Regions from separate parts of the Pararhizobium sp. LjRoot235 genome, predicted to be linked through region 1. Evidence: predicted binding sites of a transcription regulator. Region 1 holds the regulator's gene; each other region holds the start of a gene.

Region 1 (7,173 bases):
GCGCCACATGCAGGCGAGGGGGCACGGGCAGATCGCCATCGTCTCCTCCGTTTTGGGCTACGGCGGCCTGCCGACGAGCGCTGCCTATGGCGCGACGAAGGCGGCACTGATCAATATGGCCGAAAGCCTGAAATTCGACCTCGACAAGACCGGCATCCGCCTGCAGATCATCAATCCAGGTTTTGTCGATACGGCGTCTGCTGCCAAGAACGAATTTCCGATGCCGGCTTTGATCAGCCCCGAAGAGGCGGCTGAAGGTATTGCCAAAGGCCTGAAATCAAGTGGTTTCGAGATCACCTTTCCAAAGCGCTTCACCTATATGATGAAACTGCTCAAGCTCCTGCCTTATGGGCTTTATTTCTGGCTGCTGAACAGGCTGACCGGATGGAAGGACCGGCCGCTTGTAACGCAGCGTCACGCCGCGGAGACGATGGCGCGCGACCCTCAGGCCGTGTGAAGCACGACAACCGCACCGAAGACGAGGACAAGTCCGACCCAGGCGATCGGCTTCAGTTTTTGGCGGAAGAGGAGGCGGCCGGAAATGGCCGTGCCGAAAATCCCGGTTGCGCCGAGGATGGCGTAGGCGATTGCCAGTTCCATGCCTTTGACCGCTTCCACCAACAGAGCAAAGGCTGAAAGCACGAGCAGGATCGACAAGGCGCCCCAGCCGCGGCGGGCAAACCCGTTCGACTTGGTGGACGCCAGATTGGCTGCAACATCCAGCACCCCCGCCAGCACCGCAAACAGGAAATAAACGTTAGACGCGGTCATCGGCCACTTCCAGTTCCTCTTCATCGTGAACTTCGCCTGCGTTGATGAGAATGATGCCACCGACCGCCATCATCAGGCCGATCATCTCCTGATTGCTCAGCACGTGATCAAAGATGAAAACCGAGACCAGCGTGATCAGCGCAATGCCGGAGCCTTCCCAGATCGCGTAGGCTATGCCGACCGCGATTTTCTTCACCGCCTTGGCGAGGAAGACATAGGAGAGGGCGATGGAGACATACATCACCGCATAGCCCCAGGCGCCGCCGCCGGAGGAGGCTGCTTTCATCACCGTCAGGCCGATAACTTCAGTGGTAATGGCGAGCGCCAGAAAAACCCATGCAAGGCGCACATCATCCCCTTGGAATGTTCGATTAAAGACGTTGGGGCTTGCATAAGCTCACCGACAGCGCCGGTAAAGCTGTAGCGATGACTTTATTGCGGGGCGGGTGGTTGAAACGGGCGGCCGGTCCCTGCAGCGGCGCCACGCCGTTCCGACTGTTCACCCAGCTCAACCGGTCAGCTCTTCTGAAAAGCAAGATGAGCACCCAACCCGATCAGCATCGCGCCGCCGGCACGCTGCATGAGGCGTTGCGCCTGGCTCGAGCGGCGCAGCCGGCCGATCACGGCGCCGGCCAGAAGCACACAGACGATATCGGCCGAGGAAAACATGAGATTGACGATCGTCCCCAGAATGGCGAGCTGCAGCCAGACGGGGAACGCGGCGGAGACATCGGCGAATTGCGGCAAGAAGGCCACGAAGAAGATCGCCGTCTTCGGGTTGAGAACCTCGACGGTGACGCTTTCGAAAAAGGCGCGCCGGGCGGATTTCGGCTCGATGCCGGGCAGGGTCACGTCCCCCTGCACCCGGGCGCGAAAAAGCGAAATGCCGAGCCAGACAAGATAGGCCGCCCCGGCGAATTTCACGGCCATATAGAGCATTGGCACGGCGTGGAACAGGATCGAAAGGCCGGCGGCCGCTGCAAAAACATGGACATAGCCGCCGAGATGAATGCCCAATACAGCCATCAGTCCCGACCATCGGCCGCGCGCGATCGTCTGGGCCGCGGCATAAAGCATGGCAGGGCCCGGGATGTAGGCAAAGACCGCGGTCGTGGCAAGAAAGGCGATCAGCAGATCGATTGATGGCATGGTCGGGCTCCGGTTTCGGCCGGCGAGGGCGGAAGTCTTCTCTACTATGGAATTGCAGGATTGTCGCGTCAGCTGATCGCAAGGCTGCCGGGCACGTCAAGCCCGGTGGGAGGGCGCATGGCGCGAGGTTCAAAACCGAAAGCGCAGGAGCCAGCCGATTCTCCCGAGGACCGGAGCCGCCGCGAAGGCGTAAATCGCCAGACGCGCCGCCCAGGATAGCCTGGCGATCTGTCTCGGATCGTAAGCTTCCGGATCATAGGCCGGCACTTCAGTCAACAGTTTCAGCCGCGGAACCTCAGTTTCGAGTTCACGCGGATCGTTTATCGCCCAATGCAGCCTGGCTCCGGTCACACGAACCGAAGGCTGCCAGCTGATGAGCGCCAGGCCGAACCGGCTATAGCCATCAAAGACCAACTCACCACTCGGGAGATGCGCGGTGAGCCGCCGCAGCAACTTCGGGACTTCGTCGGCCGGCAGATAAGGAAAAAGCCCCTCGGCAACAATGATCGCCGGACGGTCGGCCGGCACATCTGCGAGCCAATTCGGGTCCGTTACGGACGATCCGATCAGACTACAACCGTCGCGCTCAGGATAGAGTTTTCGGCGCAGCGCGACAACCTCGGGATAGTCCAGGTCAAACCAGCGGATGTTCGGCGCGGGATCGATGCGGAATATGCGACTGTCCAGCCCACAGCCCAGATGCAGGACGGTCGCGTCGGGATGGCGAGCGATGAAGTCACGCGTCCAGCCGTCGAGAATATGGGCGCGCATCGCCACGCCGATCATCAGGTCGCGATCGATCATCAGCCGCGAAAAATCATAGTCGATCCGGCTGACGGCCTCGGCGGCGAAACGATCCCGCAGAAGGGTATCCGGCAGGCGGCTTTCCCCGGCCTTCGCGTAAAGCGTGATGAGGAGGGTTTCCTTCTCCCCTGTCAGTGACACTTTTTCGGCCGTCATGGTGAACCCGTGGGGTGAGGGCCGCGCACCAAGTTGGCCGCAGCGCACGCATCCTCGAACGCGGCGACAGGCCGCTGCAATGCGCCCGAACTGTACCGCAGAGTATAGGCGACAACGCAGTTGTGAGTAAGGTCAGGCGACTGGGGAGCATGCGGGCCGGTCTCATCACACTGAAAAAATGCAAAGAAAAAAGGGCCGCACCATAAGTGCAGCCCTTTGAAACTGGCTCCCCGGGCCGGATTCGAACCGGCGACCTGTCGATTAACAGTCGAATGCTCTACCGCTGAGCTACCAGGGATCATCTGCGCGCTGCAGAAGTGAGGCTGCTAATACAAATGCTTTACCGATTTGCCAAGCGGTTTTTCAAAAAAAGTGCACAATCTTGTCTGACTGTGGAGAACTCCCCATCCGGGAAGGCCGCGCACTGGAAGAGCCGCACGCAAATCCGCGCTATGGTGTACGGCATCGAGAGCAAGGCAGGTGAGTTTATGGCAGAAGCGCAGAAAACGAAAAAATTCGGTATCGATGCGAGCAGACATGAACTCATTCTCGGGGCGTGGCGCCTGCGCCTGCCAAAGTCGCGGACCTTGCGTATCACCCTTGGCGCCGCGCTGCTCTTTGGCGGTATCCTCGGCTTCCTGCCGGTTCTGGGCTTCTGGATGGTGCCGCTGGGCCTGATCGTGCTGTCGCATGACCTCGCCTTCGTCCGGCGGCAGCGCCGCAAACTTTCCGTCTGGTGGGCGCGCAAGCGGCAGACGCCGTAAAATCTGCGCCACTCTGCAAGGGCCCGGCTGCAAGGGTCGTCGTAGGCCTTTATTCGATGAGGTGCCAATGGCCCTAGCCGCTGGAACCGGTTTGTGGGGTCGGATCCTTGTCGACCGGGGCCGGCTGCATCTGTTCCCCGGTCGCCGGAGCATTGTCGACGGCGCCCTGATCGGTGTCCTTGGCCGCCGGCGTGGTTTCCTCTATCCGTGTCGCCGCATCATTGTCGGTGCTTTCGCCGAATATCTCTGCGCCCGCCCAGGCAATGAGGGCAAGCACCAGGCTGGCGATGAGAACCATCAGCACCGGGCGGCCAAGCGGTCCTTGCCGGGCTTCGACACCGCTGATCTTCACCACCCGGTTCGTGTCTTCGGGCGAAATCTTGTTACCGCGTCCATTGACGACCATCCCTGCCTCCTGGAAGCAGACCGTGCCGCCGCCACAGGTTTCAACATGAGCGGAAAACGGCCGGACGGGGCAAATGTTCCGCTCAGCAAAGGCGGACATCGGCGGTGAGAGCGCTGAATGCCGGTTTTCGGCGCCGCAAGCCCAAAAACTCGCACCTTGAAAAGGTTCAACGAATTATGGGACTTGCGGAACACATATGGAACATATAGTGTTCGTTCTTGATTTGTTTCTCGATTTCCGGAGTGATCTTTCATGCTGACCCGCAAGCAACAGGAACTGCTTCTGTTCATTCACGAAAGAATGAAGGAATCGGGCGTGCCGCCGTCCTTCGACGAGATGAAGGACGCGCTGGATCTCGCTTCGAAATCCGGCATTCATCGGCTGATCATGGCGCTCGAGGAGCGGGGCTTCATCCGGCGCCTGCCGAACCGGGCACGCGCGCTTGAAGTCATCAGGCTCCCGGAGGCCTATTCCATGAGCCTGCAGCCCAAGCGCGGCTTTTCGCCGAGCGTCATCCAGGGCAGCCGCGGCGCTCCGCCGGCGCCAGTCGCCGCCAAACCGGTCGCGGCCAGCAATGAGAATAGCTCCGTCTCGATCCCCGTCATGGGGCGAATCGCAGCCGGTGTGCCGATCTCGGCGATCCAGAACAATACGCACGATATTTCTGTACCGCTCGAGATGGTCGGAACCGGCGAACATTATGCACTGGAAGTTCGCGGCGATTCGATGATCGAGGCCGGCATTCTCGACGGCGACACCGTCATCATACGCAATACCAACAGCGCCAGTCCCGGAGAGATCGTCGTCGCCCTGGTGGACGATGAGGAGGCAACGCTGAAGCGGTTTCGCCGCAAGGGCGCATCGATCGCGCTCGAGGCTGCCAACCCCGCCTACGAAACCCGGATTTTTGGTCCCGACCGGGTCAAGATCCAAGGCAAGCTCGTGGGCCTGATCCGACGTTACCATTGAGCGGCAAACCTGCGTCCGCGCGCCGGGGATACAGGCGGCTGATTTTCTTTGAAAATTGACGTTAGCGGGGGCCCGACAGTAGTCGCCGGCGGTTTGGTATCAGCAATGTGCGGTCTTTTCCTCGCGACGCGAACCGGCAACGGGTGGGAGACAGGTTTCTCCCATGAGAAAAAACTGGAATTCGGCCAAGGCGTCTTGCACTGGATGGGAAATCGGTCTAAACGCCCGTCACACGATTAAGAGATGATCGTTACGAGGCCTCGTGGCGGAGTGGTGACGCAGAGGACTGCAAATCCTTGTACCCCGGTTCAATTCCGGGCGAGGCCTCCAAAATTTTCCACAATATTCACAATTGGATAGGGTCGCCGCTTCAACCATGTTGGCAACCGTGTTCCATCACGCCGCCATGAACGGATATCGGCGTGATGTTTACGCCGATGGGACCGATAACGCGTGTCTCGCCGCGTTAAAAGAGCAATTCCGACGTTTCGCGAAACCGGTAAAAACGCGTTCCAAATGCGGCGCGGCGGCGCGCTGGCGATGACGATGCACTCCGGTTGAAACTCCGAATCAATGGCGACGAAATGCAGGAGAATTTAGCATTGCGGAATGCGGCCGGCGATCAATGATAGTAGAAGCATTCGCAATCGACCTTGCTGTCATCCGGCGCATTCCAGACGCGGACTGCCAGTTTCCTGGCCGTACCGGTCTCATCCAGCCGGAGGCCCAAAAGTGACACGGCCGCGAGTTTTGGATTGACCGCATCGATCTCGACCGTCGAGCCGACTTGATGGACGCCCTCTTTGGGCGTCCAGGTGAAAAACTGCACGCTGTAATGCATGGTGCTCTCCTTCACCGCGGATGGGTCAAATCCCAGTCCCAGACGGTACTGGACGATCCGGCAGGCAAACAGAAACGGCTCGCAACAACCGATGTGGTCTGCCTCTACCTCGAACCTAGCACGATTTGACGATCGAGTGAATCGTTATCGCGTGATTCCGGTTAGAAAGTTCCGCTCCAGCTCTCAAAACTTCGCGCTGCCGGACCACCCGCGCGGGTTAGTTCCCGCGGAACAACAGGCGCGAAATTGTCTTCGTAAAATCTCATCGGATTTGAGGATGACGGTGATGGAAAAGAGGGAGCCGCTGGGTCATATAGAAATTTCGTGGTTGCGGCGGAAGACGCGTCTGGCGCTGGTCGTCGGGGCAGCCAGATGCTCCAGGCATTCCACCCTGAAGGGATGCATGTATGTCACGCAGGATCGAACCGAGCGGCGAGTAATAGCACCGGCGTTCGCGCTGACTGGGTGTCGCGCCCGTCAGCATTTTCATTACCCCCCATTGGGAAAGCCTGATGCAGGAACGTCCAGCAATTCCGCGTACAAGATCAATTGGGTGCCGAGTTCCTTCGCGTCCGCTGCAGACATTGCTGCCTGAATCTGGTGCGGCGGACGATCTGTTGACTGATACACATCCCACTCACGCTGCGAAAGCGCATAGCCGAGCCGCAGAACGACGGCGCCGTGCAGCGGCATAGACGTAACGCCCCATTCCACGAGCGGTTGGATTCTGAGCTGTTCGTTATTGTCAAATTCCCAATTTGCGTTGTCAGCTGATCCCATGACGCAGATCCTCCCATGCAAAGATACGCGCGCCCTACGTCTGACAATGTATATTTAAACATTCTAAAATTCATGCACACTAAAGACGTACTTCCACGCATCCCTAAGGTCATTTGAATGTCGCTCAGATTCACTGCTCAGTGGCCGTCAGACAAGGGGTCACAGCAGGCACAGGCTGGTACTACGTGCCCGTGTCGCCCATCACACGTTGGGGAGCACAAGAGCTGCTCATCGCCTTTGATGTACGCCGGGCTGTAGACGTCCGCCGCTGCCATGGCCGGAACCGAGGACATCAGCGCGAGAATGACCCCAATCATGAGCCTCATTTTGCGGGGACAGGCCGTTACCTATGGGTCGGACAATTGGGAAATCTGGCGGAAGAGGTGTCCGCTCCGCCTAACTCCTGCACCGTCCATTAGCTTCCAAAAACTCGTACAAATCCCGCATATCTGGGCTTTCTTGGTCTTTACAAGTCCATTAATGTCCATGTATATCTAGTACAAGTTTGTACCTAGATTTGTCCTTATGGGAGA
Region 2 (7,173 bases), 1.9 Mb from region 1:
GGGATGCGCCTTCAGGGATAGGGAGAGATAACGGTAATCCTCGATCACCTGCTCGCCCGGCAGCATTTCCGGCAGGCGGGTTTCCGGTTCCACCTGAAGATCGGCGCGATCCGCGCGATCGAACAAGGGCAGTTTCTCTGCGGCGCTTTTCGCGTCCAGCGCCCGCACCGCCCAGAGCGCCTCGCGCCGCGACAGTCCGATCGACTGGAAGGCATCGGCATCCGCCAGCCGCTCGATATCGGACTTCTGCAGGCCAGACCGCAGCCAGAGATCCCGCACGGAGGTGTAGCCCTGGCCACGGTTTTTGACGAGCCCTTCCATATCCGGTTTCGAAAGGCCCTTGACCTGTCGGAAACCAAGGCGCACCGCCCTTTTCGTCCGGATGATAGGCCGCATCGAGACATGGCGCTGGTCGATCGCGTCTCTGTCGAAGGCGGTCGCTTCCAAAAGACAATCCCATTCGGAATGATTGACATCGACGGCGCGCATCTCGACTCCATGCTCGCGTGCATCGCGCACCAATTGCGCCGGCGCATAAAATCCCATCGGCTGCGAATTCAGCAATGCCGCGCAGAAAACGTCGGGGTAATAGGCCTTGACCCAGGAGGAGGCGTAGACGAGCAGGGCAAAGGAGGCCGCGTGGCTTTCCGGAAAACCATATTCGCCAAAGCCTTCGATCTGGCTGAAGCAGCGTTCGGCAAAGTCGCGAGGATAGCCGTTGCCCACCATGCCGTCGATCATGTCCTTCTTGAAGGAATTGACCTGTCCCGATCGCTTGAACGTCGCCATCGAGCGCCGCAGCCTGTCGGCTTTTGCGGGAGTAAAGCCTGCCGCGGTGATGGCGATCTGCATCGCCTGCTCCTGAAAGAGTGGAACACCCAGCGTTCTCTCCAGGACCGCCTTGAGCTCCGGCTTCTGATAGTCGATGGGCCTGTTGTTGCGCTGGTCCTGCCGGCGCTTGAGATAGGGATGAACCATGTTTCCCTGGATGGGACCCGGCCGGACGATCGCCACCTCCACCACAAGATCGTAGAATCTTTCCGGCCTGAGCCGCGGCAGCATGCTCATCTGGGCCCGGCTTTCGACCTGGAAGACGCCGATCGTGTCTGCCCGGCAGATCATCGCGTAGACTGCCTTGTCGGTCATGTCGCCGAAGCCGCCAAGCGTGACCTGGCGATCATAGTGCGATCCCAGGAGATCAAAGGCCTTCCTCAGGCAGGTGAGCATGCCGAGCGCGAGAATGTCGATCTTCAGGATGCCGATCGTATCGAGATCATCCTTGTCCCATTCGACCATGTAGCGCTTGGGCATCGCCGTCGGCATGATCGGCATGACCTCGTCCAGCCGGTCCCGCGTGATGACGAAGCCGCCGACATGCTGGGTCAAATGCCGCGGAAAGCTCATCAGTTCGGTCGCGTATTTGAGAACATTCCGGGTCGTCGGATCGGAAAGATTGAGCCCGGCGGCCTTTGCCTCGCGTTCCGTCAGATCCTCGGCCGACCAGCCCCAGACCGTGCTGGCGAGGGCCGATTGCACATCTTCCGACAGGCCGAACGCCTTGGCCACCTCGCGGCCGGCGGATCGCGCCCGGTAGCTCGTCACCGCCGCCGTCAGACCGGCATGCTCAATGCCGTATTTTTCATAGATGAACTGGATCACCTCCTCGCGGCGCTCATGCTCGAAATCGACATCGATATCCGGCGGTTCATTGCGCTCGGTGGAGATGAACCGTTCGAACAGAAGCGTCGTTGTGGTGGGGTCGACTTCCGTGATGCCGAGGCAGAAACAGATGACGGAATTGGCGGCGGACCCGCGCCCCTGGCACAGGATTTTCAGCGTGTAACGGGCATGATGGACGATATTGCGCACCGTCAGGAAATAATGCTCGTATTTCATCTCCGCGATGAGATTGAGTTCGTAGACGATCTGCTTCGACACCTTGTCAGGAATGCCTTTTCGATACCGCTCGCGCGCGCCTTCCCAGGTTAGCCGTGCAAGCGTCTGCGACGGCGTTTCCCCTTCGACGCCTTCGTCCGGATAATTGTGGCTGAGCTCATCCAGCGAGAAGGACAGGCTCCTGAAGAACTTTTCGGTATTGGCGATCGCCCTTGGATAGTCCCGGAACAGGCGCGTCATCTCGCGCCCATCCTTGAGGTAACGTTCCGCATTGGGGGCCAGCCGGAAGCCGGCCTCCGATATTGTCACATGCTCGCGGATGGCGGTGACGATATCGGCCAGGGGAAGGCGGGAAGGATGATGATAGAGCGGCTGGTTGCTGGCCATCAGCGGGATGCGGTTGCGGGCGGCCAGCACGGAAAAGCTTGCGAACACCTCGGCATCGCGACCGTCGTAGGAAGGCGAAAGCACCAGATAAATTTTCTCGCGAAAGCGCTTTCTCAGGTGCGCAAGGCAGTCTTCCAGCTTTTCGCGCGCGTCGGCATCACCGGACAAAGCAGGATTGGGAACGAGGGCGAGCATCATCTCGTCTCCCCATTCGACAAGATCTGCCTCGTTGAGGATACACGAGCCTTTCTGGGTTCTGAGGTTTCCGGCGCTCAGCAGGCGGCAGAGATGAGCCCAGCCCTTCCTGTTTTGCGGGAAGGCGAGGATATCCGGCGTGCCATCGGAAAAAACCAGCCTTGCGCCCGGCTGGAAGGGAACCGGCATCATGGGTTGCTTTTCCGCTTCTCCCTTTTCGCGACGCTCCCGGTTTTCCGCAAGGGTCTTTTCATATTCTTCCTTCAGCGCCCGGACCTGCGCATGAGCCCGGACAACGCCTGCGACAGAATTCCGGTCGGCGATCCCGAGACCCGCGAGCTTCAGAAACGCGGCCTGCGTCACCATTTCCTCCGGCTTGGACGCCCCTTCGAGGAAGGAAAAATTCGTCCGGACGCCGATCTCGAAAAATTGCAGTGCCGTGCTCATGCGAAAACCCCATGCATGAACCAGCGCGGCGGCGGCATCTGGCCGTAGAGGCCTTCGCGGTAGATCCAGAAGCGATGGCCGGCATCGTCCTCTATGCGAAAATAATCCCGCGCCTGCACATCGGCGCCATCGATCCACCATTCCATGGCAAGCCGCTCCGGCCCCTCACTGCGGGAGACGCGATGCAGCATGCGCCGCCAGCGGAAGCTTTCCGGCGGGCCCTCCGGCACTTCGGCCAAGGAGACCTCCACCACCTCCGGTCGCGGAAACAGCCTCAGCGGCCGTTCGCCGCGGGACCAGGAAACACTGCTCTTCTCCGACTTCTTGCCGGATGACAGCGTGCGGATGGCGGGAGCAGCCGTCACCGACCGTTCCGGTACGTGGCTTTCGCGCAGTTGAAAACTCTGCAGGCAATCTTCGCCCAGACGGGCCGAAACGCGATCGACGAAGCTGGCAAGGGAAACATCCTTTTGCCGGTCGCCATCAAAATCCTCCTGCGCGGCGTCGAAGGCTTCATGGCGAGTGACGTTCAGCCGCAGGATTTCAAAACCATAACCGGCATCGAGGTCGTCATGAACGGCATGAAGGCGCTCGGAAAAGAGCGCGGCGATGCGCCTGGGATCGCGCAACGGCTGCGAGGCGCCGGCCGCGACACGAAAGACCCGGCCATCGACCCGGAACAGCACGAGCTCGAAAGCCCGCCCGCCCGCGCCGCGCTCTTCCAGGCTGGTTTTCAGCGACAGGGCGATCTGCCCGGTCAGATGCAGGATGTCTTCTTCCGCCTGAACGGGCTCGGCCAAACGGCGTTCGGCGGAGAGGCTGGCAACCGGCCGGCGAGGCGAGATCGGCTCCTCGTCAAGGCCGAGGGCCTGATCGAGCCGCAACAGAAGCTGCGCTCCGAAGCGGCGCGCCAGCGGCGCACGAGGCGCGTGGATGAGATCGCCGGTCTGTTTCAAGCCAAGCTTCTGCAGCGCGGCGACGGTCTCTTCCTCCAATCGCAGCGCGGCGACGGGCAGGGGCGAAAGTACAAGCTCCATCTCCTCGTCGGCAATGACGCCGCCATTGCCGAAGCGGGAGATCGCCCAGGAAAGCCCCGGCGCGGAGGATATGGCGCCGCGCGCATCGAGCCCCATCTGGAAGAGCCGCGACAGAATATCCTGGAGCAGCGCCTTCTCGCCGCCGAAGAGATGGACGCAGCCGGTGATGTCGAGATACAGGCCGTCCCGGCCGTCGAGCGCCACCAGGGGCGTATAACGGTCGCACCAGTCGGCGATGCCATCGAGCAGGCGGCGATCGGCCTCAGGGTCCTCCTCGACGACATCGAGCTTCGGACAGATGGCCCGCGCTTCCGCCACGGCCTGGTTTTTCTTAAGGCCGATCGCTGCCGCGGCCTCGTCGAGCGCCGTCAGCCGCATGGCATTGTTGAGCCGGCCGGAACAGGCGAGGGGTTGGGCCTCAGGACGCCTGATCGAACGCCAGGACAGGCCCCATTTCCTGCGGGCGATCCGGTCGGTTGAAAGATGCGGAAAGGCGAGGGCGAGAATGCGCTGCGCGCTTGAGCGGAGGCCGAGCCTGTTCTGGCTCGCGGGCGGGGAAAAACTGACGGTCATGGGGGTTCCACTCCAGAATGAGGGAGAGGGGCGCCGGATTTCGGCTCTTCTCCAGGGTGAGACGGAAAACCGGATTACCGATGCTGCCGCCAAGCATCGACCGGTCCGGCAAAAGCCTGATTGCCGCGGGCGCGGGTTCGACCAGAAAACGGAAGGCAGCACTGCTTGCCTCCTCGTCTCCGGATTGCCGCAACAGGAAGAGCGGCCGCCCTGCCGCCTTTGCCCTGAGACTGAGCCTCCGGCTTTCGGTCAGGCCGAAATGGGCCGGATTGCCCTTGACCTCCAAGAGGGTGACGGCGAAGGCGCCGCTTTCGACCGCCGTTTCGGCAAGCCAGAGGGCTTCGTCCAGCTTGCGGGGTGCCGCATGGAGGAAACTCTCCGAATCGAGGCCATAATCCTTAAGCCCCACCGGATAGGGCACGCCGGCCTCCATTGCGGTGACCCGGTCGGCGATCCAGAGGATCGGCGCGGGATCGGCCGCCGCCTGTTTTTGCATGAGGGCGGAAAGCGCCAGGGCAAAACCGGCCGAGACCGTTGCATCGCGCAGACAATGCGAGCGGATTTCCGACAGTCCGTCGAGCGGTACGCCGCCCTCCAGAGCCTCGTCCAGTATCGTCACGCCCAGCGGCAGACGATGCTTTTCCCTGTCTGCGCTGCCACGTTCGGCCAAGGCCTCCTGCCGGGCCGCCGCCATGGCAGGGACCGGTTTGCCTTCCAGTCTTGCTATCTCTTCACGGAGCGCAAAAAGCCGCTCACGCGCCATGGGCGTCTGCACCATGACGTCACTCCAATCCGTATTGTTCCTGTTATGTTCTTATTGATTCCAGAGCTTCAGGGAAGAGTCAACGACAATTTATGAGAATTTATTCCTTGACAGGGCACATCCAAATTCAACCCTCGAAAAACGCTTATGAAATGGCTATATCAAGGGGCAATAAGGAGTGCCCATGGCCCGCATAGACCAGAGCGACGATTGGCGCGAACGCCACGCGCCGACAATCAGCACATTCGAATCCCTGGCACTGGAGGCCTACAGTCACCTGCCGGAGGAATTCCGGGCGCTTGCCACCAACCTCACCATCGAGATCGACGACTTTCCGAGCGAGGACGTTTTCGAGGACATGGCGCTGGAAACGCCCTTTGACCTGCTCGGCCTGTTCGAAGGACGCGGCATCGGCGAACGCTTCACCATGGAAACCGGCGAGATGCCGAACCGGATCATCCTCTACCGCCGGCCGATCCTCGATTATTGGGCGGAAAACGAGGAAACGCTGGGCGATATCGTCACCCATGTGCTGATCCACGAGATCGGCCATCATTTCGGCCTGTCCGACGACGACATGGAGCGGATCGAGGCGAGCGTCGAGCATGTGGGCGGCTGAGCTGCCCAACAGCCCGAAGGCTGAAAGCGCCGCGTATCAAACGACGCGCGGCGCTTTTCATTTTACTGCTCTGACAGCTTCATGTCCGGGTGATAGTCCTTGCCTTCGACGTCCTTGACGATCGCCTGTCCGGTCATGGGCTGGCCCGTCTGGCTGTTGAAGGAAAGTACGGGCGAGCCGTGCAGCGACCAGCCCTTGTTGAGGGCGTCGGTGACGCGATGGCAAAAAGCGGCATCGTCGGTGCCGGTGAGGAAACGGTAGAGTTTCATCGTTCAAGTCCTTTTATGCTGAATGGCCTCTGCCTTGGCGGCGAGGCGCAGGGCCTGCTCGAGATGCAGGCGCTCGACCATCAGGCCATTGAGATTGATGACGCCCTTGTCGCGGTTTTCGGGAAGCGCGAAGGCATCGATGATGGCTCTGGCCTCCAAGACGGCGCCAGCATCGACGCCGAAATGGTCGTTGGCCGGGCCGATCTGCGCCGGGTGGATCAGCATCTTGCCATCGAAACCCATGTCGCGGCCCTGGGCGCATTCCGCGGAAAACCCGGCCGTATCGCTGATATCGTTGAAGACGGCATCGAGGACATCGAGACCGCAGTTGCGGCCGGCGAGCAGGATCTGCATCAGCCAGGGCACGAGATAGGTGCGTCCGGGCAAAGCGGGCACGCCGGTTTCCTTGCGCAGATCGTTGAGGCCGGGCACGAAACAATCAAGCCTGCCGCCGCGTGTGCGGCCGGTCTCGGCGATCGCCGCCGCATTGAGCACCCCGTGCGGGGTCTCGATCATTGCCCAGAGACGCAGGGTATCCGGCGCGTCGTTTTCCGCCAGCACGTCTGCGACCGCCTGGATGTCCTGCGGGCTTTCCACCTTGGGCAAGAGGATGGCGTCGGGCGAAAGCGCAAGCACCGCTGCCAGATCCTTTTCGCCGAAGCGGGTTTTCAGGCCGTTGATGCGGACGATCACTTCTATGTCGCGGCGCCGTTTGCGGGCGAGGTGACCGGCAAGCGTCTGGCGGGCCGCGGCCTTGTTGTCGAAGGAAACGGCATCCTCGAGATCGTAGATCACCGCGTCGCAGGCAAGGGTGGCGATCTTGGCAAGGGCGCGGGGATTGTCGGCAGGCACAGAGAGCACCGAGCGGCGCAGGCGGACGGGATGGCGATCGGCAACTGAATTCATGCGGCTTTTGTGCCCGGCTTTCGCCTTTTTCGCAAGCCAGACCTGTCATCGAGAAGGGCACTACCAAAGCAGGTCTTGCAA
Region 3 (7,173 bases), 580 kb from region 1:
CCGGATCGACGGGATATTGGTCGTCATCTTGGTGATGTCGGCGGAAATCTGCTGCTGGGTACGCTCGCGGTCGCTCCAGGGCGCCAGCGTCAGCACCATGAAGCCGCTGTTTACCGATCCGCCCTGGCCGGAAATGGAGAAGATGTTGGCGATCTCGCCGCTGTCGACCAGCGGCTTCAGCCCCTCTTCGACCCGCCGCATTTGCGCCTGCGTATATTCGAGCGAAACGCCCTGCGGCGCCTGCATCCGCAGCATGATGCGGGCGCGGTCCTCCGTCGGCGTCAGTTCCGACTTCAACAGCGTGAAGGCGCCGGCGCCCGCCGCAGTCACCATCACTGCCACCATGAAGACGATCAGCGGTGAGTTGAGACAGGCCCGCAGCGTTCGCCGGTAGAAACCGGCCGCAAAAATGCCGATCCTGGCCATGAAGCCGGTGTGACCATGCTCCTCGCCATGCGGTTTCAGCATGCGCGAGGCCAGCATCGGGCAGAGCGTCAAGGACACGAAAGCCGAGAGCAGGATGGCAAAGGCCAGCACGAAGCCGAACTCCCGGAACAGCCCGCCCGTCTGTCCCGGCAGGAACGACAGCGGCACGAAGACCGCCGCAAGGGTAGCCGTCGTAGCGATGACGGCGAAGAACACTTCCAGCGTACCGAGCACCGCCGCCGCCCGCGGCCCCATGCCCTCGCCACGTCGCCGTACGATGTTTTCGAGCACGACGATCGCATCATCCACCACCAGCCCTGTCGCCAGCACGATCGCCAGCAGCGTCAGGATGTTGATCGAGAAACCAGCGATATAGATCGCCGCACAGGTACCGACCAGCGCAATCGGCATGGTGAGGGTTGGGATGAGGGTCGCCCGCCAATCGAGCAGGAAAAGATAGATGACGATGGTGACGATGATCACGGAAGCAGCGAGCGCAATTTCCACCTCGTGGATGGCGCCCTCGATGAACACGGCATCGTCGCTGGTCACCTTAAGCTGCGTGCCCTCAGGCAATATTTCGTCGATCGTTGCCACTGCTTTCTTCACGCCCTCGGAAATGTCGAGCGTGTTCGACTGCGCCTGCCGGATGATGCCAAGCCCGATGCCCTGGCGCCCGTCGGACCTCAGCGACGAGGTGCCGATATCAGGGCCGAGCGTTACCGTCGCAACGTCACCAAGCCGCACATTCTCGCCGAGGATCAGGTTTTCGAATTCTTCCGGTGTCTGCAGGCCCGCGGTGGCGCGCACCGAAATATCCTGGTCGGCACTGGTCAGTGATCCAGCCGGCACGTCGAGCGAGGCAGTTGCCAGCGCGTCGCGCAGATTGGCCACGGTCAATCCGCGCGAGGCCAGCTTCGACTGATTGACGTCGATGCGGAAGATCTTCTCCTGGTCGCCGTTGATCTGCACGTCGGCAACGCCCTCGACGGCGGCAAGCCGGTCGGTGATCTCGTTTTCGGCAAGCAGCGTCAGGTCTTCCATCGACAGCGTGTCGGACGTCAGCGCCAGCCGAAGGATCGGCTGGCTGTCGGCGTCCGCCTTGACGATGCGCGGCTCATCGGCATCTTCCGGCAGCTGGTTCGCCACCCGGCCGAGCGCATCGCGGATATCGTTGGAGGCCTGGCCGATATCGGTCGTATCGGAAAATTGCAGCGTGACGCGGCTCTGGGCATATTGCGAAGTCGAGGAAATCTCCTTGATGCCCTGCACGCGCGACACGGCGCCCTCGATCACCGAGGTCAGCTCACGGTCGACCGTCTCCGGCGAAGCGCCGTCGAAGGTCGTGTTGACGGACACCACCGGCTGATCCACCTGGGGCAACTCGCGAATCTCGATGCCATTCAAGGCCGCGAGGCCGGCAACGATGATCAGCGTGTTGACCACCAGCGCGAAAATCGGGCGGCGAATGAACAATGCGGTAAAACCGGCCGTGCGCCCTGCCTCGTGATGCTCGCCGCCCCCGCTCATTTCGTGGCCTCCGTTTCGGAGACCTTCTGTTCCTGACCGCTCTGTTGCGGCTTCTGTTGCCGCGGCTGCTCGTCGCTCGCCACACGCACGGTGCCGCCGTCACGCAGGCGCTGCACGCCTTCCATCACCACGGCATCGCCCTTGGCAAGCTTGGCCTCGACCAGCACCTTGTCGGAATTGCGCTGGATGATCTTGACCGGAATCTTCTGCGACTTGTCCTCATCGACGCGCCAGACATAGGAGCCGTCGGCGCTCCACTGGATCGCCAGCGGATTGACCGTCGGATACTTGTCGCCGGGGAAACGGACCGAGACCGAGAAGGACATGCCGGCCCGCAAAGTATCATTGGGATTATCGATCCGCGCCCTGACCCTCAGCGTCCGGCTTGCCTGGTCGATGCGGTTGTCGATGGCGTGAATGGCACCGGAAAACTCCGAACCCGGCAGAGCGATGGCCGACGCAGTGACCGCCTGTCCGACGGAGATCTTCGTTGAGAACCGCTCCGGCGCCCAGAAATCGACGAGGATCTGCGAGCGGTCGTCAACGACGGCGACCGGCGTCGAGGTCGTGACGTAGTCGCCCGGATTGACGGTGATGATGCCGACGATGCCGCCGGACGGCGCGACGATGTCGCGGCGTTTGAGATCGAGTTCGGCCGTCTGCAGGGCGAGTTTGGCGGCCTGCATGGCGAATTCCGCCTCGCGCAATACGGCAACGGAGACGGCATCGCCGAGCTTGCGGTTGCGCTCGACCTTTTCGCGGGCACTGTCGACGGCGACTTTGGCCTGGGCCGCCGCGATCTTCTGTTCATCGCTGTCGAGCCGGGCAATGACCTGCCCCTTCTTGATCCGATCGCCGGATTTGGCGAGAATCTCGATCAGATTGCCGGTCGCCTGCGGCGTGACGGCAACGGAGACGATGGCCTCGCCATTGCCGATCGCGTTCAGCCTGTCATTGACAACGGCGCTATCCACCGGCTGCGTGACGACGAGCGGCGCACCGCCAGCCTGCCCGCGCCGGCCCGACCCTTGTCCCGAACCTTGTCCTTGTCCTTCCGCGGCACCATCCGCCGGCTTTGCGGCTAAAACCAGCAGTTGCTCGGGTACGCCCGCCTTGGCAAGCATCGCGCCGGCGCCCGGCACGAAGCGGACCCAAATACCAAGACCCACCACGAGAATGACCAGGCTGATCAACAGCTGCTTCCAAAGCCGCATCAACGAACTCCATTGAAATCCACGGCTCCCGGCAGCAACAGCGCGCGGGGTCCATCAAACAAGGCCAACTATCCCCTTTTGCCGCGGCGCGGGCAATGCCACAATACCATCATTACGCAATTGTAATGAAAGCCATTTTCGGCCCAGCGCGGCCGCTGGCCCGTCAATTCAGCCCGGAGACCCCATGAGCACCATCGCCAAAAATCAGAGCCCGGAATCCGATCCCCGCGTCAAAGTGGTGTTCGACGACATCCGCACCACCCGCAAGTCGGACTTCATCAATAATATGTGGCACTACCTCGCCTTCGATCCCGGCCTGCTCGAAGACACCTGGGCCGAGGTCAAGGCGGTGATGGCAACGCCGTCCGCGCTCGATCCGCTGACCAAGGAGATGCTCTATATCGCCGTCTCCGTCACCAATGGCTGCGGCTACTGCGCCCATTCCCATACGGCCGCTGCGAGGGCCAAGGGCATGACCGCCGAAAAGCATGCCGATCTCCTGCGCGTCATTTCGCTCGCCGGCAAGACCAACCAGCTGGCGACGGCGCTGCAGGTCCCGGTCGATCCCGCCTTCGATGCCGATCATCGGCCCTGATCGCGGCGGAAACGCGGTTGTTTGCGCAATGAAGCTGGACTTCACGGAATAAAAGAAGAACGGAATTCTGGCCTTTCGGCACCGAATCACTACATTGAGCCGCATGAGCAATGGATTTGACGACATTCCCTTCTTCGATGAGGAGCCGGCGCCGCGCCCCGCGCGCGGCCATGGGCCGGTGCCGCCAGCGCCCTCAGGCGGCATCGCCGCCCGCGCCATGGCAGCACGTGACCAGCATCGGGCGCCCGATTATCTCTCCGGCCTGAACCCGGAACAGCGCGACGCCGTCGAAACCCTCGATGGCCCTGTTCTCGTGCTCGCCGGCGCCGGCACCGGCAAGACCCGCGTGCTCACCACCCGCATCGCCCATATCCTGTCGACCGGCCGCGCTTATCCGAGCCAGATCCTCGCCGTCACCTTCACCAACAAGGCGGCACGCGAAATGAAGGAACGTATCGGCGTATTGGTCGGCTCAGCCGTCGAGGGCATGCCCTGGATGGGCACCTTCCACTCGATCGGCGTCAAATTGTTGCGTCGCCATGCCGAACTTGTCGGGCTCAAGTCCTCGTTCACCATCCTCGACACGGACGACGTGGTGCGGCTGATCAAGCAGATCATCCAGGCCGAGGGCATCGACGACAAGCGCTGGCCGGCCAAGCAATTTGCCCAGTTGATCGACGGTTGGAAGAACAAGGGCTTCGGCCCTGCCGACATCCCCGAAGGCGATGCCCGCGCCTTTGCCAACGGCAAGGGCCGCGAACTCTACGCCGCCTACCAGGCCCGGCTGATGACGCTGAACGCCTGCGATTTCGGCGATCTGTTGCTCCACCCGATCCGCACGTTCCGCGCCCATCCGGATATCTTGCGCGAATATCACGACAAGTTCCGCTATATCCTCGTAGACGAGTACCAGGACACCAACACCGCCCAGTATATGTGGCTGCGGCTGCTTGCCCAACGGCCGCGCGCACGCGGCCCAATCTCCCCCCCTGAGGGGGAGATCAGAGGCGGCACCGTCAACATTTGCTGCGTCGGCGACGACGACCAGTCGATCTATGGCTGGCGCGGTGCCGAGGTCGACAACATCCTGCGCTTCGAGAAGGATTTTCCCGGCGCCAAGGTCATCAAGCTGGAGCGCAACTACCGCTCGACGGAGCACATCCTCGGCGCCGCCGCCCATCTGATCGCCCACAATGAAGGCCGCCTCGGCAAGACGCTGTTCACCGACCGCACCAACCCGGACGACGACAAGGTGCAGGTGCATGCCGCCTGGGATTCCGAAGAGGAAGCCCGCGCCGTCGGCGAGGAGATCGAGCAGCTCCAGCGCCAGAACCACAATCTCAACGACATGGCGATCCTGGTGCGCGCCTCCTTCCAGATGCGCGAGTTCGAAGACCGCTTCGTCACGCTCGGCCTCAACTACCGTGTCATCGGCGGCCCGCGCTTCTACGAGCGGCTCGAAATCCGCGATGCGCTCGCCTATTTCCGCCTCGTCTGCCAGCCCGCCGACGACCTCGCCTTCGAACGCATCGTCAACACCCCGAAGCGCGGCCTTGGCGATACGACGGTGCGCAGCCTTCACGACTATGCCCGCAGCCGGAATATCCCGATGCTCGCAGCGGCTGCCGATCTCATCGAAACCGACGAGATGAAGGCCAAGCCGCGCAAATCGCTGTTCGACGTCGTCACCATGTTCAAGCGCTGGCAGGGCCTGCTTGAAACCACGCCGCATACGGAGCTTGCCGAAACCATCCTCGAAGAGTCCGGCTACACGGACATGTGGAAGAACGACAAATCGGCCGAAGCGCCCGGGCGGCTCGAAAACCTCAAGGAACTCATCCGCTCGATGGAGGCGTTCGAGAGCATGCGCGGCTTCCTCGAACATATCGCGCTGGTCATGGATGCCGAGCAGAACGAAAACCTCGACGCCGTCTCGATCATGACTTTGCATTCAGCCAAGGGCCTCGAGTTCGAAACCGTCTTCCTGCCCGGCTGGGAAGAAGGCCTCTTCCCGCACCAGCGTGCGCTCGACGAAGGCGGCCGCTCGGGCCTTGAGGAAGAACGCCGCCTCGCCTATGTCGGCCTGACGCGGGCAAAACGCCGCTGCCACATCTGGTTCGTCTCCAACCGCCGCATCCACGGCTTGTGGCAATCGACGCTGCCCTCGCGCTTCCTCGACGAATTGCCCGTCACCCATGTCGACGTCGCCGAGACCGAACAGTCCTATGGCGGCTACAACCGCGGCGGTTACGGCCAGTCGCGCTTCGACAAGCAGGAGCCGTTTGCCAATTCCTATTCCACCCCCGGCTGGAAACGCGCCCAGGCCCACAAGACCGACGCCACTCGCGACAACTGGGGCAGCCGCTCCGGCGTCGGCATAGAGCGCATTGGCTACGGTGAGAGCGGCCCCCGCGCCCGCACCATCGACGGCGAGCTCGTCGCCAAGTCGAAGATCGACGAACCTTCGAAATTCAACGTCGGCGACCGCGTATTCCACATCAAGTTCGGCAACGGCAATATTGCCGGGATCGAGGGCAACAAGCTGACGATCGACTTCGACCGGGCCGGGCAGAAACGGGTGCTGGACGGGTTTGTCGAGCGGGTGTGACGCTCGGCTTGGATCCTCGGGTCAATCCTCGGGTAAAGCCCGAGGATGACGGCTTTGGGGATTCGGATTGAAAAAAACCGACAACTACAAAAGCAGATTGAAACACCAAGCCAGCGATGGTCCTCCACGCCCACCTCCCCTCCGTCATCCTCGGGCTTGACCCGAGGATCCATCCGTAGTCACCAACGCTTACATCCGGGCGATGCGCGTGCTTGTCCCTTGGATCAAGCCTGAGGATGACAACCCTTCTTAGGCAGCCTCCCTATAACCATCCTGCCCATCAAGGCTTACCGTTCATCGACAGTCCTCCCTCCCCACCGTCATCCTACAACAGCATATTGAAACACAAAGCCAGCGATGGTCCTCCACGCCCACCTCCCCTCCGTCATCCTCGGGCTTGACCCGAGGATCCACAGCCGCGCTCTCCAAAGCCCAAAGCCAAGCCCACAAACTTCGGTCAAGCGCCAATGCCGACCCGCAGCCGCGAAAAAAATCACCCGCAAACTCCCCGCCCCTTACATCCATGCCATAATCCGCTCGTCCCGCCCACGGATACGCTGCCAGCCGTGGCTGCGAGGCGGGGCCGGCGCCGGGTTCGGGGAAAGGACGGAAGTCCCCGAGGCTGGGGCTCGCAAGAAGGTTCCCCTCCGCAGGCCGATGCTGCTGCGGGCGTGCAATCGCACAGAGGGCCGACAAGGCCGTAGCGGAACGAGTTTGCGGGCAAAAACCGCCGAACGGGGCGCTGAGAGGTGTCACCTATTCTATTCATACGAGGCAGCTTTCAGCGCCCCGTCCGAACA
Region 4 (7,173 bases), 400 kb from region 1:
GGTCGGGTCAATGCGGTCGAGGTGCCTTGCCACGGAATAGACACGATTGGAGCGGCGACGCTTTTGGCGGGGAATCAATTTTCTCAAAAGTCAAAAAAAAACAAGGCTAAAAGCCCTGTTTTTTAAAGTATCGCGTGATCCTTATCCGTTACCGGTGGCTGCGTGTGACCGCGCCTAAGATCTTATCCTCCCAAGACTTGACCGCGAAATCGACAAGAATTTAATCTCCCTGCCTCTTTTGTGAGCCGAAACTAGCTTAAACATTATGCGTTGTCATCTGATTTTTTTGCATTTTTGCTACAGTCGAGCAAAATTTTTCCGTTGACAATATCTGTCGGGTTGATGTTACTTCCGTGCCTTTTTGCCGCACCTCCTTGACCGCTTTTTCAGCGCCCGAAACGCCGGCTCCTCTCGCTATGACGCCAGCGAAGATGACGGGTTTTCTTCCTGTCGCGAAGCGTCTATGAACGCTTGGGCGCGGTGTATCCCTCTTACTGAATCGGCTGGTCGGAGCGTCGCGGTACATAATCAAACAGCAGTGACCGTTGCATGCTCGTTGAGCGTGAGGGGGCTGCAAGCTCAACGTTATTTCGCCCGAATCCAACGATAGTGCGAAGTGCTTCAAGTTCCGGAACCCGTTCATGCGCCTGTCCCGCTTTTTCATGCCCATTCTGAAGGAAAACCCGAAGGAAGCGGAGATCGTATCGCATCGCCTGATGCTGCGCGCCGGCATGGTTCGGCAGCAGTCGGCCGGCATCTATACCTGGCTGCCGCTGGGTAAACGGGTGCTGGACAAGGTCAACGCCATCATCCGTGAGGAGCAGAACCGGGCAGGCGCCGTCGAGCTTTTGATGCCGACGCTGCAATCGGCCGAACTCTGGCAGGAGAGCGGCCGCTACGACGCCTACGGCAAGGAAATGCTGCGCATCAAGGACCGTCAGGACCGGCCGATGCTCTACGGCCCGACCAACGAGGAGATGATCACCGATGTGTTCCGCTCCTATGTGAAGTCCTACAAGGACCTGCCGCTCAACCTCTACCATATCCAGCTGAAGTTCCGCGACGAGATCCGCCCGCGCTTCGGCACCATGCGCTCGCGCGAGTTCCTGATGAAGGACGCCTATTCCTTCGATCTCAATCGTGAAGGCGCGGTGGATTCCTATAACCGGATGTTTGCTGCCTATTTGCGCACCTTCTCGCGCCTGGGGCTTCGCGCCATTCCGATGCGTGCCGACACCGGCCCGATCGGCGGCGATCTCAGCCACGAATTCATTATCCTCGCCGACACCGGCGAATCGGAAGTGTTCTGCCACAAGGATTTCCTGGACTTCGACGTTCCGGCCGAAGACACCGATTTCTGGGACGCGGCTGCAATGAAGGCGATCTTCGACAAGTGGACGTCGCTCTATGCCGCCACCTCGGAGATGCACAACGAGGCCGCCTTCAACGCAATCGAGGAAGGCGCCAAGGTCTCCGCGCGCGGCATCGAGGTTGGCCACATCTTCTATTTCGGCACCAAGTACTCCGAAGCCATGGGCGCCAAGGTGCAAGGGCCGGACGGCAAGGAGCACACGGTGCATATGGGCTCCTACGGCATCGGTCCGACGCGGCTGGTGCCGGCGATCATCGAGGCATCGCATGACGAAAACGGCATCATCTGGCCGGCTTCGATTGCGCCTTTCGATGCTGTCGTGATCAACATGAAATCCGGCGACGCCGCTTGCGACGCTGCCTGCGAAACTATCTATGGCGCGCTCAACAAGGCCGGCCTTGATCCGCTCTATGACGACAAGGACGATCGCGCCGGCACCAAGTTTGCGACCGCCGACCTGATCGGTGTGCCGGTGCAGATCATTGCCGGTCCACGCTCCGTGGCAAACGGCGAGGTCGAGCTCAAGGATCGCAAGACTGGCGCCCGCGAGACGTTGACCATCGAGGCTGCGATCAACAAGCTGACTGCTTCGAAATAAGGGAGCCGGGATGAGCGCCACCACGCTAGAGCAGGACAAGGCAGCGGCCGCCGTTCAGCCGCCGTCGAGCCGTCCGTTTTCGACGTTCGAGCGCATGGTGGCCTGGCGCTATCTGCGCTCGCGGCGCAAGGAAGCGTTCATTTCGGTGATCGCCGGCTTTTCCTTCATCGGCATCATGCTCGGCGTGGCGACGCTGATCATCGTCATGGCGGTGATGAACGGCTTTCGCACCGAGCTCATCTCGCGCATTCTCGGCATCAACGGCCACATGATCGTCCAGCCGCTCGACGGGCCGCTCGACAATTATGCGGACCTGGCGGCGAAATTTTCCGGCGTCAAGGGCGTCACCATGGCGATCCCGATGATCGAGGGCCAGACGCTCGCCTCGGGGCCGGGCGGGGCGGGCACCGGTGCTCTGGTACGCGGTGTGCGCGCCGATGATCTCATCAAGATGAGATCCATCTCCGATCATATCAAGTCCGGCGACCTCGTCGGCTATACGGCCGGAACCGGTGTTGCCATCGGTTCACGCATGGCCGAACAGCTCGGCATCACCGCCGGTGGCACTATCACGCTGGTGGCGCCCGAGGGCGACGTGACGCCGATGGGCGTCAACCCGCGCGTCAAGTCCTATACCGTCTCGGCGATCTTCGAGATCGGCATGTCGGAATATGACGCCTCGATCATCTTCATGCCGCTTGAGGAGGCGCAGCTCTATTTCAACGCCGAAGGCATCGCCCAGTCGATCGAGCTCTTCGTCACCAATCCGGATCTGGTCGATGACCTGCGCCAGCCGATCGAAGATGCCGCCGGCCGCCAGGTGCTGATCAGCGACTGGCGCGACCGCAACAAGACGTTCTTTTCCGCCCTGCAGGTCGAGCGCAACGTCATGTTCATGATCCTCACTTTGATTGTGCTGGTGGCGGCGCTCAACATCGTCTCCGGCCTGATCATGCTGGTGAAGGACAAGGGCAGCGACATCGCCATCCTGCGCACCATGGGCGCGTCCTCCGGTTCGATCATGCGCATCTTCTTCATGACAGGCGCGGCGATCGGTATCGTCGGCACCTTCGCGGGCGTGCTCCTTGGCATCGTCGTCTGCCTCAACGTCGAATCCATCCGGCAGTTCTTTTCCTGGATTTCCGGCACGACGCTGTTCAATCCCGAGCTCTATTTCTTGAGCCAGCTCCCGGCCGACATGAACCCGGGCGAGACCATTTCAGTCGTCGTCATGGCGATCAGCCTATCCTTCCTTGCCACGATCTTTCCGGCCTGGCGCGCCTCGCGCCTCGATCCGGTTCAGGCTCTGCGCTACGAATAAATGAGGATTACAGACACGATGAATGCGCGCGTGGCATTGCAGCTTTCCGGCGTCGAGCGTCATTACACCCAGGGCGAGGGCGTTCTGTCGATCCTCAAGGGCGCCGACTTTTCCTTGCATGGGGGGCAGACGGTCGCGCTCGTGGCGCCGTCGGGCACCGGCAAGTCGACGCTTTTGCATCTGGCAGGGCTGCTCGAGCGGCCGGATGCCGGCGAGGTTTTGATCAACGGCCAGTCCTGCGGCACCCTCGGCGACGAGCAGCGCACGGCGATCCGCCGCAACGACATCGGCTTCGTCTACCAGTTCCACCATCTGCTGCCGGAATTCACGGCAATCGAAAATATCATGATGCCGCAGCTGATCGCCGGCCTCAACAAGGCTGAGGCGCGCGAACGGGCCGCAGCGCTGCTCGACTATATGCGTATCGGCCACCGCGCCGAGCATCGCCCCTCGGAACTTTCGGGCGGCGAGCAGCAGCGTGTTGCGATCGCCAGGGCCGTCGCCAATGCGCCGTTGGTGCTGCTGGCCGATGAACCGACCGGCAATCTCGATCCGGAAACGGCAGGCTATGTCTTCGAAGCGCTGGAAGCGCTGGTGCGTCAATCAGGGCTCGCGGCCATGATCGCCACGCACAATTATGAGCTCGCGTCGCGCATGGACCGCCGCGTCACCATCGAGGATGGCAAGGTCGTGGAACTTTAGCAGCGAACACGGCGCTATGAAGCAACCCTATTCGTTGCCACAGGCCGACTGGCCGCGATCGTCCGACCAATCTTTCAGCAGCACGATTTCGCCCTTGGTGGCGATCGGCTTGCCACTGCTCTTGCCCTTGCCCGTGAGCACGTTGAAATCGCATTCCGAGGTGTTGTCGAGATCGAGCGTGTCGTAAGACGAATAGGTGTATCCGGCGACCACGAAATCGAAATTCCGGTAGGCGACGGTCAGCTTCTGCTCCCAGCGGTTGCGGCCGATGGAGTCGTTATGTGACGTGATCAGGATCGAGCCGTTCGGCAAGGCAGCGATCAAGGGGGCTCGACCGGCCATGATATGGTCCCCCCAGACCTTGTTCGGCGCCACGGTTTTCAATTTCAACCGCGCGGTATCTCCGTCATCGAGGTAGATATAGACCGTGTGATCCTCCTCGCTGCCCTCAGGCGCTGAAACCAGCATTGCAAGATCCAAGCTGCCGTCCTTGTCCCAGTCGCCGGTGGCGGCGGAGACGATGCGCTCGGGATCGATCGCTTCGGCAGCCTGCGCCGCAGTTGCGGAAAGGCCAATAAACGCCGTCATGACGGCCAGTGACATCCTCATTTCTAAGCCCTTTGATTGTCATCGGCGTGAGACTAGTCGGCTCGCCTGCAGGCGTCCAGAGGTCCTCACTGTCGGAGGAAGCCCCGATTGAAACTGTTTACCATCTCGCGAATGCCGAGACGGAAGATCTGCTGTTGTTGCTTGACGAGTGAACATAAATAGAACAAGATAAGAACATAACGGAAAAAGGAGCCTTGCAATGACTGACTTTCTTCGGGACCTCGCTGCTTTCACCTCAATCGCCATGTTCGTGGCCAGCTTTTCGATTATCGTCATGGGGATGTGACGCGCGTTTTCTCATGATAGCGGTGGGTGCTTCATATGCCCGGCTGTGGACAAGCGGTAGGTCACATGAAAAAGCCGCTGCCTGGCGGATGAAATCTGGACACCGGCGGGCGGAAACGGGATATCCTCAGGCCCTCATGGGAATCGGGGTGCGCGATGGCGGATGCAGTAAACGACAAGCAGCAGGACGGTGAAGCATCTCCGCAGTTTGTGCATCTTCGCGTTCATTCGGCCTTTTCGCTGCTCGAAGGGGCTCTGCCGATCAAGAAGATCATTGGCAAGGCCGTGGCGGACGGGCAGCCCGCGATCGGTATTGCCGACACCAACAATCTGTTTGCAGCGCTTGAGTTTTCGCTGAAATGCGTGGATGACGGCCTGCAGCCGCTGATCGGCTGCCAGTTGTCGATTGATATGGAGGATGAGGCCGAGGGCGAGAAGCGCGGGCACGCGCAGCACCTGGCGAAACTTCCGGCGATCGTGCTGATCGCTGCGACGGATGCCGGTTATGTCCGTCTCGTCGATCTCGTCAGTCGCGCCTATCTTGGCGGCGAAGGCAACCAATCCGTCCGCATTGCCTTGTCCTGGCTGCAGGAGGTCGGAACGGAAGGCCTGATCGCGCTGACCGGCGCGTCGGGCGGACCGGTTGATATGGCCCTGAAGTCCGGTCATCCGGCTCAGGCTGAGACCCGGTTGAAAACGCTGGCCGCACTGTTCGGGAACCGTCTTTACGTCGAATTGCAGCGTCACGGCAAATATGATCGCCGTCACGAGGGGCGGATCATCGACCTCGCCTACAAGCTCGAGCTGCCGCTGGTCGCGACCAACGAGCCGTTCTTTCCGTCGCCGGCTGAGTTCGAGGCGCACGATGCGCTGATGGCCGTGGCGCACAATGCGATGGTGTCGGATGACAGCCGCTTCCGTCTGACGCCGGATCACTACCTGAAAAGCCGCAAGGACATGGCGGCGCTGTTTGCCGACCTGCCGGAGGCGTTGGAAAACACGATCGAGGTCGCCAGGCGCTGCGCGTTTGTGCTCAAGACCCGCGGACCGATCCTGCCGCGGTTCACCGGAGCCTCTGACGATCCGGCGGAAGCTGAACGCGCCGAGGCGCTCGAACTGCGCCGTCAGGCCGTCGCGGGCCTGGAAGACCGGCTGCAGAAGCTGGGCATATCGCCCGGCTACTCCGAGACGGACTATCGCGAGCGGCTAGACTTCGAACTCAGCGTCATCGAGAAGATGAAGTTCCCGGGCTACTTCCTGATCGTTGCCGACTTCATCAAATGGGCGAAGCTTCAGGATATCCCCGTCGGGCCGGGCCGCGGTTCAGGTGCGGGATCGCTGGTCGCCTATGCGCTCACCATCACCGACGTTGATCCCCTGCGGTTCTCGCTGCTGTTCGAACGCTTCCTCAATCCGGACCGCGTCTCGATGCCCGACTTCGACATCGATTTCTGCCAGGACCGCCGCGAAGAGGTGATCCGCTACGTCCAGCGCAAGTATGGCCGGGAGCAGGTAGCGCAGATTATTACCTTCGGATCGCTGCAGGCGCGCGCCGCCTTGCGCGACGTCGGCCGCGTGCTCGAAATGCCCTATGGCCAAGTCGACAAGATCTGCAAGCTGGTGCCGAACAATCCGGCCAATCCGACGCCCTTGTCGAAGGCGATCGAAGAGGAGCCGCGTTTCCAGGAGGAGGTCGACAAGGAGCCGGTGATCGGCCGGCTTCTGGATATTGCCCAGAAGATCGAGGGCCTCTACCGCCACGCCTCGACCCATGCCGCCGGCATCGTCATCGGAGACCGGCCGTTGTCGCAGCTCGTGCCGATGTACCGCGATCCGCGCTCGGACATGCCGGTCACCCAGTTCAACATGAAGTGGGTGGAGCAGGCGGGGCTGGTGAAGTTCGACTTCCTCGGGCTGAAGACGCTGACGGTGCTCAAGGTTGCCGTCGATTTCATCGCCAAGCGCGGCATCGAGGTCAAGCTCGAAGCGCTGCCGCTCGACGACCAGATAACCTACGAGATGCTGTCGAAGGGCGACACCGTCGGCGTGTTCCAGGTGGAAAGTGCCGGCATGCGCAAGGCACTGATCGGCATGCGGCCGGACTGCATCGAGGACATCATTGCGCTGGTGGCGCTGTATCGTCCGGGCCCGATGGAGAATATCCCAGTCTACAACGCCCGCAAGCATGGCGAGGAAGAGATCGAATCGATCCATCCGAAAATCGACTATCTGCTCAAGGAAACGCAGGGCGTTATCGTCTACCAGGAACAGGTGATGCAGATCGCC

The links. Region 1 encodes LexA, which represses DNA repair genes until DNA is damaged. Its sites were predicted from a motif close to TGTTCNNNNTGTGTTCNG; they were not measured.
Region 2: a site for LexA is predicted at 5,334-5,351, ahead of ACSQ2Z_RS02520 (ImuA family protein). Genes of this name have one in related genera too.
Region 3: a site for LexA is predicted at 3,810-3,827, ahead of ACSQ2Z_RS08975 (ATP-dependent helicase). Genes of this name have one in related genera too.
Region 4: a site for LexA is predicted at 4,751-4,768, ahead of dnaE (DNA polymerase III subunit alpha). Genes of this name have one in related genera too.

What each region holds. Positions count from the first base shown of each region.
Region 1 covers NZ_CAXUSP020000001.1:2,473,403-2,480,575, forward strand. Annotated here, with positions in the region: gene ACSQ2Z_RS11815 (SDR family NAD(P)-dependent oxidoreductase) at 1-457, shown strand, start outside; gene ACSQ2Z_RS11820 (SMR family transporter) at 445-771, opposite strand; gene ACSQ2Z_RS11825 (SMR family transporter) at 758-1,120, opposite strand; gene ACSQ2Z_RS11830 (LysE family translocator) at 1,288-1,920, opposite strand; gene ACSQ2Z_RS11835 (class I SAM-dependent methyltransferase) at 2,050-2,880, opposite strand; tRNA gene ACSQ2Z_RS11840 (tRNA-Asn) at 3,104-3,178, opposite strand; gene ACSQ2Z_RS11845 (hypothetical protein) at 3,369-3,644, shown strand; gene ACSQ2Z_RS11850 (hypothetical protein) at 3,718-4,050, opposite strand; gene lexA (transcriptional repressor LexA) at 4,303-5,019, shown strand; tRNA gene ACSQ2Z_RS11860 (tRNA-Cys) at 5,276-5,349, shown strand; gene ACSQ2Z_RS11865 (hypothetical protein) at 5,642-5,860, opposite strand; gene ACSQ2Z_RS11870 (hypothetical protein) at 6,350-6,640, opposite strand.
Region 2 covers NZ_CAXUSP020000001.1:531,324-538,496, forward strand. Annotated here, with positions in the region: gene ACSQ2Z_RS02510 (error-prone DNA polymerase) at 1-2,925, opposite strand, end outside; gene ACSQ2Z_RS02515 (Y-family DNA polymerase) at 2,922-4,340, opposite strand; gene ACSQ2Z_RS02520 (ImuA family protein) at 4,381-5,313, opposite strand; gene ACSQ2Z_RS02525 (metallopeptidase family protein) at 5,483-5,917, shown strand; gene ACSQ2Z_RS02530 (DUF1737 domain-containing protein) at 5,980-6,186, opposite strand; gene ACSQ2Z_RS02535 (HpcH/HpaI aldolase/citrate lyase family protein) at 6,190-7,092, opposite strand.
Region 3 covers NZ_CAXUSP020000001.1:1,889,997-1,897,169, reverse strand. Annotated here, with positions in the region: gene ACSQ2Z_RS08990 (efflux RND transporter permease subunit) at 1-1,956, opposite strand, end outside; gene ACSQ2Z_RS08985 (efflux RND transporter periplasmic adaptor subunit) at 1,953-3,170, opposite strand; gene ACSQ2Z_RS08980 (carboxymuconolactone decarboxylase family protein) at 3,355-3,765, shown strand; gene ACSQ2Z_RS08975 (ATP-dependent helicase) at 3,869-6,373, shown strand.
Region 4 covers NZ_CAXUSP020000001.1:2,871,544-2,878,716, reverse strand. Annotated here, with positions in the region: gene proS (proline--tRNA ligase) at 642-1,970, shown strand; gene ACSQ2Z_RS13870 (lipoprotein-releasing ABC transporter permease subunit) at 1,981-3,291, shown strand; gene ACSQ2Z_RS13865 (ABC transporter ATP-binding protein) at 3,310-3,993, shown strand; gene ACSQ2Z_RS13860 (hypothetical protein) at 4,021-4,602, opposite strand; gene dnaE (DNA polymerase III subunit alpha) at 5,044-7,173, shown strand, end outside.